2 regions of the Arthrobacter sp. Y3223065 genome follow, and region 1 is predicted to be linked to the other one. Evidence: predicted binding sites of a transcription regulator. Region 1 holds the regulator's gene; the other holds the start of a gene.
The links. The regulator Rex, encoded in region 1, represses fermentation and respiration genes when NADH is low (regulators of the CRP and FNR family bind a similar motif). The targets are predictions, from matches to a motif close to CTTGTGAANNNNTTCACAAG.

Region 1 (8,103 bases):
CTGATGCTGGAGAGCTTCCTGGTGGGCGGGGCACAGAAACTGGAGGTGTCCCAAGACGCCGGCGGACGGGCGTTGGTGTACGGGCAGAGCGTCACGGATGCCTGCATGGAATGGGACGTGACGGCCGACGTGCTGGCCCAGCTTGCATCGGCCGCCCGACATCGCGCCCCGAAAGCGGCATGAGGGCGAAAGCCCGTGCTTGGTTAAAACGCTTAAGCTACAGTGTGCACTTTCACTTTTGCCACAACAGCCTCTAAAGTATCTAGGAAGACGGTTGTTGGGGCGGGGCAAGGCGGCACGCCGCCGGTGTTGCTTACAGTAAAGGAACAGTGCGTAATGGCTGACGAGAATAATTTCTCGAGTGTGCGCTTCTTGACGGTGTCGGAAGTGGCCGCAGTCATGCGCGTGTCCAAGATGACCGTTTACCGCTTGGTGCATTCGGGCGAGATGCCCGCCGTGCGCTTCGGACGTTCCTACCGGGTGCCCGAATCAGCCGTGGAGGAGTACCTGCGCGGCGCCGTGATCGACCGGGAGACCGGGACCGCCTGACGCTCCGGTGCGGGCCTGCTGCTAGCCGGCGGTCAATGCCGGGGGCGCAGAGGCGGTACCCTGTTAAGGAACGTTTTACGTCATCGTCGAAAACCGTGAGTTGGCGTGTGCCCCGCCGGGCGCCGGCAGCTTGCGAAACTATCAGTGAATGAGGGACTCGTGGGTTCAGTTATTAAGAAGCGCCGCAAGCGTATGGCCAAGAAGAAGCACCGTAAGCTGCTTCGCAAGACCCGTCACCAGCGCCGCAACAAGAAGTAGGACCGACAACCGGTTCCCAAGCTTCCAAGGTCCGCCAGGAAACTGGCGGGCCTTGTGCCGTTAACCGGCCCGTTCATGCCGTTCGGCGGGTTGGGCGTGGGTTGGGGCGGGACGGGCTGTGCCGGCCGTTACGCCGCCGGCCGGCGGAACCAATTGACGCCGCGCCAGAGCCCGTAGGCCGCGCCGGCCCCCGTGGCGGCCTTCAGGCCCACCGTGGCCGCCCGCCGGCCGCTCCTGAAGTCATAGACCGGCCAGTTGTTCTGCCGGGCGTGCCGGCGCAGCCTCATGTCCGGGTTGATGCCCACCGGGTTGCCCACCAGGGTCAGCAGTGGGACGTCGTTGTATGAGTCGCTGTAGGCCCAGCAGCGCGCGAGGTCCAGGCCCTGGCGGATGGCCAGCTCCTCGACCGCAACAGCCTTGGCCGGCCCGTGCAGGATGTCCCCGATGAGCCGTCCGGTGTAGGCACCGTCTTCGATTTCGCCCACCGTGCCCAAGGCGCCGGTCAGGCCAAGCCGGTCCGCGATGACGGCGGCCACTTCGACCGGCGTGGCCGTCACCAGCCAGACCTTGCGGCCCACCCGCAGGTGCTGGTCCGCCAGCGCCCTGGTTCCGGGCCAGATCTTGGAGGCGATGACTTCGTCGTAGACCTCGTCGCCCAGTTGTTTGACGTCGTCGCTCATCAGGCCGGTGGCCAGGGCCAGCGCCGTGTCACGGATGGACTGGATGTCCTTGAGGTTTTCTCCCCGCATCAGGAAGCGGGCCTGTTTGAAGCCGAAGCCGGCAGCGTCGCGCATCCGGAAGGCGCCGCGCTGGTACATCTTGCGGGCCACGTGGAACAGGCTGGCCCCGCGCATCAGGGTGTTGTCGACGTCGAAAAATGCCGCTTCCGTCCCCGGGTCGGCGGAGACCGAGGCGCGCTGTGCATGGCCGGCGGCGGTCTTGGGCATGCTTCGAGTCTAACGAGGCGCCGGGAATTGTCCGGGAATTGTCCGTTCGCCGCCGGTGGCGGCTACCGTGGAAGGCATGAGTGGATCCGACGCCGGCCGCGCGCACGAACTGGTGCTGCTGACCAAACCCGGCTGCCATCTGTGCCAGGCGGCACGAGAGACTGTCGGGAGTGTTGCGGGGGAGCTCGGTCTCGCCTGGGAGGAGAAGAACATCCTCGAGGACCCCGAGTTGGAGCGGCGCTTCGCCGAAGAGATCCCCGTGGTCATGATCGACGGCGTCCAGCGGGACTTCTGGCACATTGATCCGGACCGGCTGAGACGGCTGCTCACACAGTAGTTCGAGGCCGACAGGCCCGCGTCATCGGAGTTGGAGAGCGGCGCGGGGCAGCTTAATCTTGGGGGGACACTAGCCTGCGGTTGGACAGCCGCCGGCGGCACCCAGGACCCGGACCGGCTGGACACAGCAGGATCGGAGCCCCGCAGCAGGCATCGGAGCGACAACAGTGACCCACCTCCCGGATACCGAGGCGGCCAGGCCATCCGGCAACGAGATCCCGCCGGCCGCCCTCGCACGCCTGACCATCTACCTCCGGGCCCTGAATTCGCTGGTGTCTGAAGGCACGGAACGCATATCGTCCGAGCAATTGGCCGAATCCGCCGGCGTCAGCCCGCCCACCCTGCGCAAGGACCTCTCCTACCTCGGCTCGTTCGGCACCCGCGGCGTGGGCTACGACGTACGGCTGGTCGGCCAGGAGATTGCCGCGGCTCTGGGGCTCACCCAGGACTGGAAAGTCGCGATCGTCGGCATCGGCAACCTGGGCAGGGCGTTGGCCGGCTACTCCGGATTTACCACCAAGGGCTTCGGGGTCGTGGCGCTCTTCGACGCAGACCCGCAGGTTATCGGGTCGGAGGTCGCTGGGATGCGCGTCAGCCCGATCGCTGACCTGGAACCCGTCCTGCGGCAAACCGGCGCCAACATGGCGGTCCTGGCCGTGCCAGCGGGCGCGGCGCAGGGACTCTGCGACCGGCTCGTCGAAGCCGGCGTGACGAGCATTCTCAGCTTTGCGCCCGCGGTGCTGCAGGTCCCGCCATCCGTGCAGCTGCGCAAGGTGGACATGGCCACCGAACTGCAGATCCTGGCCTACCACGCGCAACGGGCGCAGGCGACGGAGCATAGCTGAGCAGCGGCGCCCCGCCGCCGGCGGACGTCAAGCGGCCGTCAAACGGCCGGAACCGCTCTGCTCAGCGGCCGTAGATGCCGAACTTGTGCGCTTTGGTGGCCTGGAAGAACCTGTTCGACGCCGGCATGAACAGCAGCACGATCGCCGCGATGCCCAGCAGCACCGACAAGGTGCCGAACCAGATGTTGAAAAGTCCGAACAGCGACAGCGCAGCGAATACCGTGCCGGTGATCCTGGCCCAGTTCTTGCCTGCCTTCACGCCGAAGGCCACCATCAGGTACAGCCCGACGGCGATCACCGCGGTGATGACGATAAACACTCCTGCAGTGCCGCTCATCATCTCCGCCAGCTCCGCGTCGGTGAACTGGCCGCCCTGCTCGCCCAGGGCTTCGCGGACCGCCGGGTCGTTGAGCACCATCGCCATGGTGCCGTCCAGGTTCGCCAGTTCGGTCAGCATTTCGATGGCGGTCAGCACGGCGGCAGCGATGATCAGCCAGAAGGCGATCATGACTTCGCGCGGCGCCGTGGGCTTGGCGGTGGCCTGCGCCTGCCCGCCGGGGTAGCCGTACTGGCCGGGCACGGCGCTCTGGTAGCCGTAAGGCTGTTGCCCGTACTGCTGACCGTACGGGGACTGGCCCTGCTGGCCCTGCCCGTAGGGCTGCTGTCCGGGCTGTCCGTACTGCGGCGGGTTCTGCCCGTACTGTCCGTACTGGGGGGCGTTTTGCCCGTACGGAGGCTGATCCGAGCCGGGCTGCTGGGGCGCGTTCTGGCCGTACTGCGGCAGGTTCTGCCCGTACCGGGGCTGCTCCTGGCCTCCGGGCCGGCCTTCCCCGTCACCGGGCTGGTTCGGTTCGTTTTCTGGGGTGCTCATGGCCGGTTCCTTTTCATCTCATCCACACGGGTCGCACGTCTGCGCCGGCCAGCCTGCGCGCCGGCCGCAGAGGTGCTTGGCAGCTGTTAATGCAACACTACAATGCAGGCCTGCGCCGTGTCGGTCGGCCTGAAGGATGATTTTCAGCCTCGCGGCCCGCCCCGGCCCGCCTCGGCCCGCCTCGGCCCGCCCCGCGGCCAGCCCCCGCCAGCCAAGCCGCCGGAGGTGCACGCCCGCCGGCGGTATGCCGGGGCTTTTGGGCAAACACCGGCGGTTTGAGACACTTGTACCCATGCCCGAAGCTACCGTCCACCTGCTCCGCCACGGCGAGGTCCACAACCCCGACCGCGTGCTTTACGGCAGGCTGCCGAGCTTCAGGCTGTCCGCCCTGGGCCAGGAAATGGCCGAGTGTGCCGCCGGCTACTTTTCAGAACGCCGCGACGACGGCGCCACCATCAGTTACCTGGTGGCCTCGCCGCTGACCCGGGCACAGGAAACCGCCGCCCCGACCGCCAAGGCGCTCGGCCTCGAGATCGTTACCGACGAGCGGATCATCGAAGCCGAGAATCACTTCGAGGGCTTGGCGGACATCCGCTCGCACCTGAACCAGCCCCGGCACTGGCCGCACCTCTACAATCCATTCCGGCCGTCCTGGGGGGAGCCGTACGCGGCGCAGGCCACCCGGATGCGCAAGGCCATCGACGACGCCCGCCGGATCGCGGTAGAACGCGGCGGCGAGGGCGCCGAGGCGGTCCTGGTCAGTCACCAGTTGCCCATCTGGGTGACCCGGCTGGCCTGCGAGGGCAAACGGCTCTGGCACGATCCCCGCCGCCGCCAGTGCACGCTGGCCTCGGTGACTTCCCTGGAGTTCGACGACGGCCGCCTCACCGCGGTGCGTTATGCCGAGCCGTGCGCCCACCTCCTGCCCGGTGCGGCGAACCTGCCCGGAGCATAATAGAATTACTACGCGTTGTAGAAGTGGGATACCCCCAACCCCACGAAGAAAAGTGTGACTGTGACTGCCGATAACCCCCGTTTGTTCAATCGCCGTACCGCCTTCAAAGTCGGTGCGGGGCTGCTGGGCGCCCTCTCGCTCGCCGCCTGTTCCGCCGAGGACCCGTTGGCCCAGCAGGCCAACGCGGGCGACAACAAGAACTACATTGCCGGCGACGGGTCGGTCACCGAGTACGCGCCCGAGTCGCGCGGCGAACCCGTCCAGCTGACCGCCAAGCTCTTCGACGGCACCACCGTCGATGCAGCCGACTGGGCCGGACAGGTGACGGTTCTCAACTTCTGGTACGCCTCCTGCGCGCCGTGCCGGCTGGAAGCTCCGGACCTGCAGGCGCTCAGCGAGGAATTCGCCGACGGCGCCCGGTTCTACGGGGTCAACATCCGGGACGAGCGCCCCACGGCGGAGGCATTCGAGCGCAACTTCGGGGTGACGTATCCCAGCTTCATGGACAAGAACGGCGACGTCCTGCTGGCGATGACCGCCTATGTGCCACCGCAGGCCGTACCCACCACGCTGGTGCTGGACAAGGAAGGCCGCGTCGCCGCCCGGATCCTGGGCGTTGCGGACAAGGGCACCCTCAGGGCCCTGATTAAAGACTCAGTGGCCGCCTAGCAATGGGGTGGGCGACGGCCGCGCTGCCGATGACTTTGGGCGGCGCTTTTGGCGACACGGTGTTGAACGGCTCCGTGCTGCTGGCAATCCCCGTGGCCATGCTGGCCGGGCTGGTCTCCTTCCTGTCCCCGTGCGTGCTGCCGCTGGTTCCCGGCTACCTGGGCTACGTCACCGGCCTGACGGGCGTGGACCTCGAACGCCAGCGCCGCGGCCGGATGTTCGCCGGCATTGGGCTGTTCGTGTTGGGGTTTTCCGTCGTCTTCGTGATTATCGGGGCGATCTTCGGCCAGCTCGGTGCCTGGTTGAAGGGCAGCGACGCCGGCTGGGTCACCCAGGTGCTGGGCGTCGTCGTCGTCGCCATGGGCATCATCTTCATGGGCGGCCTGTCCTACTTCCAGCGGGACCGCAAGATCCAGTCGCGTCCGCCGGCCGGGTTGTGGGGAGCGCCGGTGCTCGGCATGACGTTCGGGCTGGGATGGGCGCCCTGCATCGGCCCGACCTTTTCCGCCGTGCAGGCGCTGGCCTACTCGGGCGGCGCCGATGCGGCCAAGGGCGCGTTCCTGGCCTTCGTTTACTGCCTGGGCCTGGGGATCCCGTTCCTGCTGATCGCCCTCGGCGTGCGGCGGGGGATGGGCGCCATGGCGTTCTTCCGCCAGCACCGGTTGTTCCTGCAGCGGGCCGGCGGCGCCATGCTGGTGGTTTTGGGCCTGCTGATGGCCAGCGGGCTCTGGGGAGACTGGGTGACGCAATTGCAGGACTGGTTTGCAAATGAAGTGAGGCTCCCGATCTGATGAGTCAGACACCCGACGGCGCTGGGCGCCATGACGAAGCCGATGCCCCCGCAGCGGCCGGACCGGGCACGGGCGGCGGCGGCCGGGCCGTGAAGGACCCTCAGTCCGCCAAAGACCGGAAGCGCAGCCGCGACCGGGACGACGTCGCCGTCCCCGCGCTCGGTTTCGCCGGCATGCTGCGCTGGGCGTGGACCCAGCTGACGAGCATGCGCACCGCGCTGTTCCTGCTGCTGCTGCTGGCCGTGGCCGCGGTGCCCGGCTCGCTGTTCCCGCAGCGCCCGGCCAACCCCGCCGTCGTGACCCAGTACATTGCGGACAACCCGGAGGTCGGGCCGTGGCTGGACCGCTTCCAGCTCTTCGACGTGTACTCCTCGGTGTGGTTCTCCGCCATCTACCTACTCCTCTTCCTGTCGCTGATCGGCTGCGTCATCCCGCGCGCCATCCAGCACTACAAGGCCATGCGGTCGCAGCCGCCCAGGACTCCCCGCCGGCTGTCCCGACTGCCCGAGTACGGGTCCATGGCGGTCCCCGCGGAAGCCGGCGTCTCCGCGCGCGCTGCCGTGGAGGACGCCGCCCGCTTGCTGAAGCGCCGCGGTTACCGGGTGGATGTGCGCGATGCGGCCACCGACCGGCCCTCCGTGGGAGCGGAGCGCGGCTTCGGCAAGGAAATCGGCAACCTGGTCTTCCATACCTCGCTGATCGGCGTGCTGGTGTCCGTCGCCGTGGGCGGACAGTTCGGCTACACCGGCCAGCGGATCCTGGTCGAGGGCGAAACGTTCGTGAATTCGCTCATCGGCTACGACAACTTCAATCCGGGAACCGGGTTCACCGAGGACCGGCTGGAGCCCTTCTCCATGCGCCTCGACGAGTTCGAGGTGGTCTTCGACCGGGAATCGCCGACCCACTACGGCCAGCCGCTCGATTTCACCGCCACGCTGACCGTGCGCGGCGAGCCGGGGGCACCCGAGGAACAGCAGGTGCTGAAAATCAACCACCCGCTGACCATCGGCGGAACGAACGTGTACCTCATGGGCAACGGCTATGCGCCGGTGGTGACCATCCGGGACGGCGAGGGCAACATCGCCCACCAGGGCCCCGTCGTCGCCATTCCGAACGACGGCGCCTACACCTCCACCCTGGTGATCAAGGTGCCGGACGCGCAGCCGGAACAGCTGGGCTTCGTCGGGTTCTTCCTGCCGACCGCGATGGAGGGCGAAGACGGGGTGGCCTACGGCAGCGACCCGGATCCCATGAACCCCCGGCTGTACCTGAACTCCTACTACGGCGACCTCGGCCTGGACAACGGCGATCCCAAGAACGTCTACGTCCTGGACACCACCGAGCTGACCGTCCTCAACGACCGCAACCAGGACGACGGCGGCATCGAACTCGCCGCCTACGAAACCGCGGAATTGCCCAACGGAATGGGGAGCGTCACGTTCGACGGCCTCGTCCGCTATGCCGCGCTGGACATCCACCACGATCCCGGCAAGGTCGGCGCCCTCGTGTTCTCCTCGCTGGCCCTGGCCGGTCTGGGCGCCTCCCTCTTCATCGGCCGCCGCCGCGTATGGGTGCGTGCCGGCGCCCACGAGGACGGCCGCACCATGGTCGAGTGGGGCCTGCTGGCCCGCGGCGAGGACCACCGGCTGGCCCCGGAAGCGGCCGCCATCAGCAACCTCTTCCGCACCCAGTGGCTGACGGATGCCGCCCCCAGGGCGCACAATAGCAAGAGCGCCGCCGGCGTTGACAACTCCTAAGGACATCTCTTCCCATGCCCACGATTGACCAGACCATGGCCCAGTACAGCGAGCTGTTCATCCTGCTCGGCGCGATGGCCTTCACCGTCGCCTTTATCGCCTTTTGCTGGGACCTGGCCACGTCC
Region 2 (8,103 bases), on a different contig from region 1:
GGTCCGCATTCCTAGGCGGCCAAGATGACGTTCAGCGCGTGCGCCTTGCGGGCCGTGCCTTCGACAAGTTCAGCCTCCCAGACTTCCTGTGCTGCCTTCACCAGTGCAGCCGGCGTCGCGGGCGCCTTGCCGCGCCTGGTCACCAAGTGGCGGGCGAGTTCGCCACGGGTGTGCTTGGCGAAGTGCGAGACCACGGTGCGTTTGCCGTTCCGCTCTTGGAAAACGTTGACCACTACCGTCCGGGCAGGGTCAGGAGTCCAAGCGGCGGCGTAGGTGCTTGAGCGGCAGTCCACCACCAGGTGGCCCTCCGCATGGGTGTCGAGCGCCTGGGGGAGGCGCTTCTTCCAATAGGAGGCAAGCTTCCCGGTTTCCGGCAGGCCCACGGACATGGACAGCCGGTAGGCCGGGATGCTGTCTGCGAAACCGATCGCGCCCCACAACGCTGAGATGACGACGACGGCGGTGTCCGCCTTGCGCTTCTGTGCCGCGGTCATGGATTGGTAGCCGAGGGCGTCGTAGAGCACACCGGAGTAGACAGTGTGCGCCGGGGCGGAGGGTTCGTCGTGCAGCCGGGTGTTGCGTTCCACCTCCGCAGCCAGCGAGGCTCCCACGCCCAGACGGGCGAGAGCCTCCGGGCTCCGGCTGACGCGGGCCAAGGCGGTCAGCACTTCCTCGCGGGCCGGGTTCAGCTCCGGAAACTGCAGTTCCTGCAGGTCGAACGGGTGTCCCTTGACGGCAGCGGTCTTCCCTTCGGAAGGCGGAAGAAGAATCAGCACCGTAAGAGCCTACCGTCGGGCGTCGCGGCCGAACGAAAGGCTGCCCGCCGCCGTCGTCCCTGAAGGGAAGCGGCAGAAGCGGGAATTACGGGTGACGGGGGAGCAGGCCGTATCCTGAAGGCGGGACGGGTTGGCTGGGCGATCGCGTCGGGCTGGTCCGCGAGGATGAGTCCGCCGAGGAAAGTCCGGGCTCCACAGGGCAGGGTGGTGGGTAACGCCCACTCGGGGAAACCCGCAGGCAAGTGCCACAGAAAACAGACCGCCAGGACTGCTTCGGCAGGACCTGGTAAGGGTGAAACGGCGGTGTAAGAGACCACCAGCGCCCCGGGCGACCGGGACGGCTAGGTAAACCCCACCCGGAGCAAGGTCAGACAGGGCACGATCGAGGGCTGCTCGCCCGAGTGTCCGGGTAGGCCGCTTGAGGGTACCGGCAACGGTGCTCCTAGATGGATGATCGCCACCCGGCGGCGGGCAACTGCCGCAGGTGACAGAACCCGGCTCATAGGCCAACCCGTCCCTTTCTCATCTGGCGCCATCTGCGGAATCACTCGGCTGCGAGTGCCTCAGACAGCATCCACGGATCGTCCGTAAAGACGCCGTCGGCCCCTGCCTCCAGCAGCGAAGCTGCTTGTTTCGGATCGTTCACAGTCCACGGCCACACTGTTAATCCGGCTTCCTTCATGGCAGCGATGCTCGTGCTGTCGACGTCCTTATGCGGACCGATGTGTGAGATTCCGTCTTCCCTCACCGTCGCCGGATCGATCTCGGCGTTCGCGCCAACGAGAAATAGAACGTTCAGTCCTTCGTTTGCCAAGCGCGTCGCGAGGCCGTAGTCGAAAGATTGAACGATGACGTTCTGTTCTATGCCGCGGCGGGTTATCGACTCGACAAAGCCGTCCACATCAATGCCCGACTCCTTGATTTCCGGTACAAGAACGTGGTTCTCGCCGTACTCATCCGCAATTTGCTCCCAAGTGGTGGGTGTGCCGGGCGCACCCCCTGCCGGATGACGGATCGCAGCCTGGCGCCACTCAGCGAGCCTGATGCTCCGCGGTTCTCCCGCAATGCCGCTCATGGTCCTGTCCACCGTTTCATCGTGGAGGGGGACCAGAGTTCCATCACCGAGAACCCGCAAGTCCATCTCGATGGGAAAGTCGGACTCCGCCACGGCTTTGAATGCTTCGGATGAGGATTCGGGGTATACCAGAGCCCCGCCCCGATGGGCCACCATCGTAGGTCTTTCGGGAGCAGCGCAGGCGGTCAGAGCCAACAACAAACCTGCGAGACATGCGATCATTCGTTTCACCCGTTGAGTCTAAGGTGCGTCCGACTATGCCCATGAATGAAACAGCCTCGCCGCGGGGGAATGGCGAGTCCATTCATGCCGCCTAACATTCCGCGGGCCTTAGACGACAGTGGTCGATACAGTCTCAGCTGGTTCCATCGCCAGCCTGCATCTCTCGCCGGGGGAACTATGAACCGCCCTTCGCTCTCGCCTACTTCGCTGCGCTCCATGTTGCGCGTTGGCCTGACAACAGCAGTCCTCACGACGCTGCTCGCCTCGACCCTGCCCGCCTTCGCTTCCAGCGAGGCGGCACCGGTCAGTCAATCTTCCCAAGCGCCCGCTCCCGCTGATCCAACACCGGACAGCATGCCGAACAATGGCGAAAGCCCCGTCCCGACCGAGGCCCCGCCCGCCGAAACGACCCCGGAACCCGAGCCGACACCAACGACCATTGCTTCTCCACCTTCGACTCCCGCGGTCCCATCCAGCGGCGCGTCGGAGGAGCCAAACGTTCCCGCAACCCCGACACCGTCGGTGCTGCCCACAGAACCGGAGAAGGCACCAGGGGAGCGTTCTAATGCGCTCGTGCAGCAGAGCGCCCCCCAGGAAGCTCCCGAGACAGATGAGACGCTGGCAGAGCCACCGCATGTAGCGGCAGGGCAGAAGACAATCGCCGCGAAGGCCATGGCCTTAAAGCTCAGCCCGGTCAATGACTTCCGTTGCACGCTCAAGGACAACGGCTGTGTCCGCACCTACACGGACAGCGGCGGGACGGCGCGGATTGGTATCTACTGGTCGGCGGCTACGGGCGCTTTCGCCGTGGATCTCAAACATGCGATCTACAAGACTTTCCAAGCTGCCAAGTACGAAAACGGCAAGTACGGCTATCCCATCGCAGACATGAAGGTCGCCTCCGACAAGAGCGCCTCGCAGCGATTCCAGGGAGGCACCATCAGCTACACGCCTCCGCACATTGTCGCCGGCAAAAAGGCCATCGAAGCCAAAGCAAAATTACTCAAGCTGATTGCGGTCAACGATCTCAACTGCCGCCTGGTGGACAACGGGTGCGTCCGTACCTACAAGCCGTCCTCGAAGAGTGCCAAGCGGATCGGCATCTACTGGAGTGCGAAAACCGGTGCTCGAAGCATGGACCTTCAGCACCAAATCTTTAAGAAGTTCAAGACTTCAGGATATGAACGCGGGACCTTGGGCTACCCGACGGCCGACATGAAGTGCGGCCTCAAGTCCAAGGGATGTGTCCAGCTCTTCCAAAAGGGGACGATCGCGTACTCGCCCTCTACGGGCGCCAGGATTCTCACTGCACAGATGAATTACAGCTGGAAGGCCCGCGGTAGCCAGAACGGCACGTTGGGCTACCCCTTGCAGGACGCCGTGAAGCGCAGCGGCAAGACCACGCAGGTTTTCCAGGGCGGCTCCCTGGTGGCGGCTCGGGTGGGCGCCGTGATGTACCCGAAGAATGAGTGCTGGGCGATCGGCGCGAACAAGACCCGCTACGCGCATGGCTGGGCCAACCGCATTTCCTTCACCATCGCGGAGAAGTACGGAACCTCCAAGGCCAGCTTCATCAACTGCGTGCGGGTTGGCTCCGTCTACAAGCAGGAATGGAAAACGGGCAAGGCGACCGTGGGACTCAAGGGGTTCAAACGCCCGGGAGTGGCATCCGGGCACACCCAGTACCGCTGGTCCCCGCAGGGCAGTTTCACTGTCCATGAAGCATTCGGTGAGGGTAACCCCGGCACGGACCTCAAGTACAAGAAGCTGAACAAGCGGTCCAGATGGTCCGGTACGCTCGGCTCCTCCTACAACAAGTACTACGAAGCCGGTTCTGTGGGTTATGAACGGTGGCCGGACGAGAACATGTGGTTTTTCATGCGCCTGCCGACCGGGGACTACCGCCAAGGCGCTGTGATCGACTACAACCGCGGGCCGGGGCAAACTATCAGGCAGGGAGCGGGATTCGCCATTTTCCTGCACGCCAACCCCGTTCCGACGGCGGGTTGCATCGCACTGGACCTCAAGAACGTGGTCCGGTACCTCAAGACCGCGGACCCCGGGGACAGAATCATCATGGGCGTCCGGCAGGACATCTTCAAAGCCTGATCCTTCGAACGGCCGACGGCGGCGCGTCCCTGAGCGGGGAGCACCGCCGTCGGCGTGAGGCGGCGGACCCAGCCGGCCGGCAATCCCCAACCCTGTGAGGCAGTTCACGTGTAACGGTGCGTACGTGCTCCGCGTAGTCTCTAGAATGGATAACGGATAGGCGTGAGCCGCCGCCGATCGAAAGTCGGCGACGGGAACGGGCAGATCCACAAAGCTTCCCGCCGGCACTTGGCGGTGGCGTGCCGCGTGGCCGGACAGACTGTCGGGCCAACCGGCGTCGTCGTGAAAATCCACGGCGGTGACAACCGGGCTCGAGGGAGAGCCCGGCTGATGTAGGAAGGTAATTCTGTGAACCAGATGTCAGAGTCGGCCCTGGATACGTGGACCAACCGCGAGGCACTTGCCGAAGCGATGATCCCGATGATCGGGCGCTTGTACCGCGAAAACAACGTAGTCACCTCCATCCACGGGCGCAGCCTGATCAACCAGTCCGTGGTGGGCATCCTGAAGGCGCACCGCTTTGCCCGCCAGATTGATGACACCGAACTGCCGCTGGAAGAGACCTTCCCCGTGCTGCAGGCGATGAGCGAGCTGGACCTCGGCGCAGGTTCCGTGGATTTGGCCCGCCTGCTGGTGAAGTTCAAGAACGAGGGTGACGGCGCCGAGCTGAAGGACTTCGTGCGCACCGAGCTGGCCGATATCGTCGGCAAGCGCGGCGCCGACGAGCGCACCAGCACCGACGTTGTGCTCTACGGCTTCGGCCGCATCGGCCGTCTGCTGGCCCGGATCCTGGTGGGCCACTCCGGCGGCGGCCACGGCCTGCGCCTGCGCGCCGTCGTAGTCCGCAAGGGCAGCGACGACGACCTGGTCAAGCGCGCCAGCCTGCTGCGCCGCGACTCGGTGCACGGCCCCTTTGAGGGCACGATCTCCGTGGATAAAGACAACAACACCATCCAGGCCAACGGCACCCTGATCCAGTTCATCTACTCCAACGACCCGGCGTCCGTCGACTACACCCAGTACGGCATCAAGGACGCCATTGTCGTGGACAACACGGGCAAGTGGCGCGACGAGGCCGGGCTGTCCCAGCACCTGCAGTGCCCCGGCGTCTCCCGCGTGCTCCTCACCGCTCCGGGCAAGGGCAGCCTGAAGAACATCGTCCACGGCGTGAACCACTCGGACATTACCGACGAGGACAAGATCGTCTCCGCCGCCTCCTGCACCACCAACGCCATCACCCCGGTCCTCAAGGCTCTGAACGATAAGTTCGGCATTGCCCACGGCCACGTGGAAACGGTGCACTCCTACACCAATGACCAGAACCTGATCGACAACTTCCACAAGGGTTCCCGCCGCGGCCGCTCCGCCGCGCTGAACATGGTGCTGACCGAGACCGGTGCAGCCAAGGCAGTGGCCAAGGCCCTGCCGGAGCTGGAAGGCAAGCTCACCGGCAACGCCATCCGCGTCCCCACCCCGGACGTTTCCATGGCCATCCTGAACCTGAACCTGGAACACGACGCCACCAAGGAAAGCCTGAACGAGTACCTGCGCGGCATGTCGCTGAACTCGGACCTGCGCAAGCAGATCGACTACATCGACTCTCCCGAGGTCGTCTCCACCGATTTCGTCGGTTCCCGCCGTGCGGGGATCGTGGACGGCCTGGCCACGATTGCCAGCGGCAAGAACGCCGTGCTCTACGTCTGGTACGACAACGAATTCGGCTACAGCTGCCAGGTGGTCCGCGTGCTCGAGGAGATTGCCGGCGTCAACCCGAAGATCTTCCCGGCCGTGCTGGAACCGGTGGCCGAGACGGTCTGATCGCCCTTACTCGGCAATAACGACGGCGGAGCCGGCGGCATGCGAATGCCGCCGGCTTCTGCCGTTTAGAGGCCGGTGGCATTGGGGGACTCTTGCTTAATGGCCGGTTCGTCGCGATCCAGACGGCCCTGAAGGTTGAAGCGGTCCACGGAACCACTGACGCTATGGCTTTGCGGCGGCGCCGTTCCTACAATGGCCGCATGGTAGAGATGACGCGTTGGGAACGGGCGCAGGTCAATCATAAGGAGGCCCAGCGGCTGCTGGATGCGGCGCAGGACGCCTACGCCCGCGGCTATGTGACGGAGAAGCGCGTTGACGAACTCAAACGGCTGCGGGACATCGCGCTGGAAGATCTGCACCGTTGCGAAAAGGACCATAGGTCCAGTCTCACGGACAGCTGACCCGGATCCGCCCTCTGGGATTGGGGACCTCAGTGCGCAGAGGGCTGCGGACGGCTAGTGGCCGAACGGGTCCGGATCGACCCCGGGCAGCCACGTGTTGCCGGGAACGCCCCAGCCTTCCCTCTTGATGTTCTTCCGCGCCCGCTTGCCCCACCGGTCATTGAGCCGGTCGATGTAGAGCTTGCCGTCCAAATGGTCGTACTCGTGCTGCATCACGCGGGCGAACCAGCCGGTCGCCTCGAAATCCACCGGGCTGCCGTCCGCGTCGAACCCTCGGACGCGGGCCCACTCGGCCCGCTTCAGGGGGTAGCTGTGTCCTGGCACGGACAGGCAGCCCTCGTTTTCCTCGTCGGGGTCGGGTTCCGCGCCCGAGACCTTGCCGAGTACCAGGGTCGGATTGACCAGTACGCCCCGCGGCGGGACGTCGTCGTCGTTGGCGAATTCATAGGTGAAGATTCGCAGTCCCACCCCGATCTGCGGCGCAGCGAGCCCTACGCCGTGTGCCTCGTCCATCGTCTCGAACATGTCATCGATGATCGCGCGGAGCTCGTCGTCGAAATTCTCAACCTCGGCTGCACGGCGGTGCAGCACCGGCTCGCCGGTGATAGTGACGGGGCGGACGGTCATTTCTCTCCTTCACTCAGGATGATTCGCCTGGGCGTGCGCTGTTTAACCATCAGCGCGAGGCGTCGCCGTCGGGCCGGACATGCGAAGAGCCGCCCCGGCTTCGGGACGGCTCTGCCTGCCGGCTGCTGCCGGACCTTCGGGGTGAGTAACGGGGATTGAACCCGCGACCTCCTGGACCACAACCAGGCGCTCTGCCAGCTGAGCTATACCCACCAAGTGCCCTCTTGTTCCTCCCGACAGACCCCGCTCCAGCGGTTCCTGCCGGTCTCCAACCAGTAAGGCAACGCAGACTAGTTTACATGCTTTTCATCTGGCTTTTGCCACTTTAGGCCATTCCCGCAGGTAAAGTGGCACAGCTAACATCTTAGGCCCCGGAACTGGCGCCGATGCTTGCGGCGATCTTCTTGGCGGTGGCTGAATCCGGGCCGGGGGAGGGGACGAAGACGGCCTGCCGGTAGTAACGCAGCTCATTGATTGAGTCCTTGATGTCGCCTAGTGCCCGGTGTCCGCCGCTCTTGGCCGGCGCTTGAAAATAGGCCCGGGTGAACCAGCGGCGCGAGAGCTCCTTGATCGTGGAAACGTCGATGATCCGGTAGTGCAGGTGATCAATGACGCGGGGCATGTCGCGGGCCAGGAAGGTGCGGTCCGTGCCAACGGAATTGCCTGCCAACTGCGCCTTGCGGGGTTCGGGAACCCACGCCGTGATGTATTCCATCACTTTGTCTTCGGCCTCGGCCATCGTCATGCCGTGCGGGAGCTCGTCCAGCAGTTTGGACGTGGTGTGCATGGTGCGGACGAAGTCGTTCATCTGGGCGAGGGCCTCCGCAGTGGGCTTAATGACGACGTCGACTCCCTCCCCAAGGATGTTGAGTTCCGAGTCGGTCACCAGGACGGCGACCTCGATGAGCGCGTCGGCTTCAAGGTCCAGTCCGGTCATTTCGCAGTCGATCCAGACAATATGTTCGTTAGAGATTGGCACTGGACAAATGTATCGCGTCAGGGTGCTGGCGCGCGGGACAGGCGGCAGGGAATGCCGAGGCCCCGGTGCTAACATGCAGAGAGCACCTCAAGCAGG

Region 2: the regulator Rex is predicted to act here: its motif matches at 4,274-4,293, upstream of AC5RUK_RS01860 (glyceraldehyde-3-phosphate dehydrogenase).

What each region holds. Positions count from the first base shown of each region.
Region 1 is NZ_JBNHGC010000002.1:232,180-240,282, forward strand. Features, by position in the region: gene AC5RUK_RS05955 (3-deoxy-7-phosphoheptulonate synthase) at 1-183, shown strand, start outside; gene AC5RUK_RS05960 (helix-turn-helix domain-containing protein) at 337-549, shown strand; gene AC5RUK_RS05965 (30S ribosomal protein bS22) at 709-807, shown strand; gene AC5RUK_RS05970 (HAD family hydrolase) at 936-1,754, opposite strand; gene AC5RUK_RS05975 (glutaredoxin family protein) at 1,831-2,091, shown strand; gene AC5RUK_RS05980 (redox-sensing transcriptional repressor Rex) at 2,258-2,935, shown strand; gene AC5RUK_RS05985 (hypothetical protein) at 2,997-3,806, opposite strand; gene AC5RUK_RS05990 (histidine phosphatase family protein) at 4,099-4,761, shown strand; gene AC5RUK_RS05995 (TlpA family protein disulfide reductase) at 4,816-5,430, shown strand; gene AC5RUK_RS06000 (cytochrome c biogenesis CcdA family protein) at 5,433-6,221, shown strand; gene resB (cytochrome c biogenesis protein ResB) at 6,395-7,978, shown strand; gene ccsB (c-type cytochrome biogenesis protein CcsB) at 7,993-8,103, shown strand, end outside.
Region 2 is NZ_JBNHGC010000001.1:402,864-410,966, forward strand. Features, by position in the region: gene AC5RUK_RS01840 (YaaA family protein) at 12-776, opposite strand; RNA gene rnpB (RNase P RNA component class A) at 903-1,294, shown strand; gene AC5RUK_RS01850 (glycerophosphodiester phosphodiesterase) at 1,321-2,073, opposite strand; gene AC5RUK_RS01855 (L,D-transpeptidase family protein) at 2,119-4,182, shown strand; gene AC5RUK_RS01860 (glyceraldehyde-3-phosphate dehydrogenase) at 4,540-6,000, shown strand; gene AC5RUK_RS01865 (hypothetical protein) at 6,201-6,401, shown strand; gene def (peptide deformylase) at 6,456-7,028, opposite strand; tRNA gene AC5RUK_RS01875 (tRNA-His) at 7,169-7,241, opposite strand; gene orn (oligoribonuclease) at 7,393-8,007, opposite strand.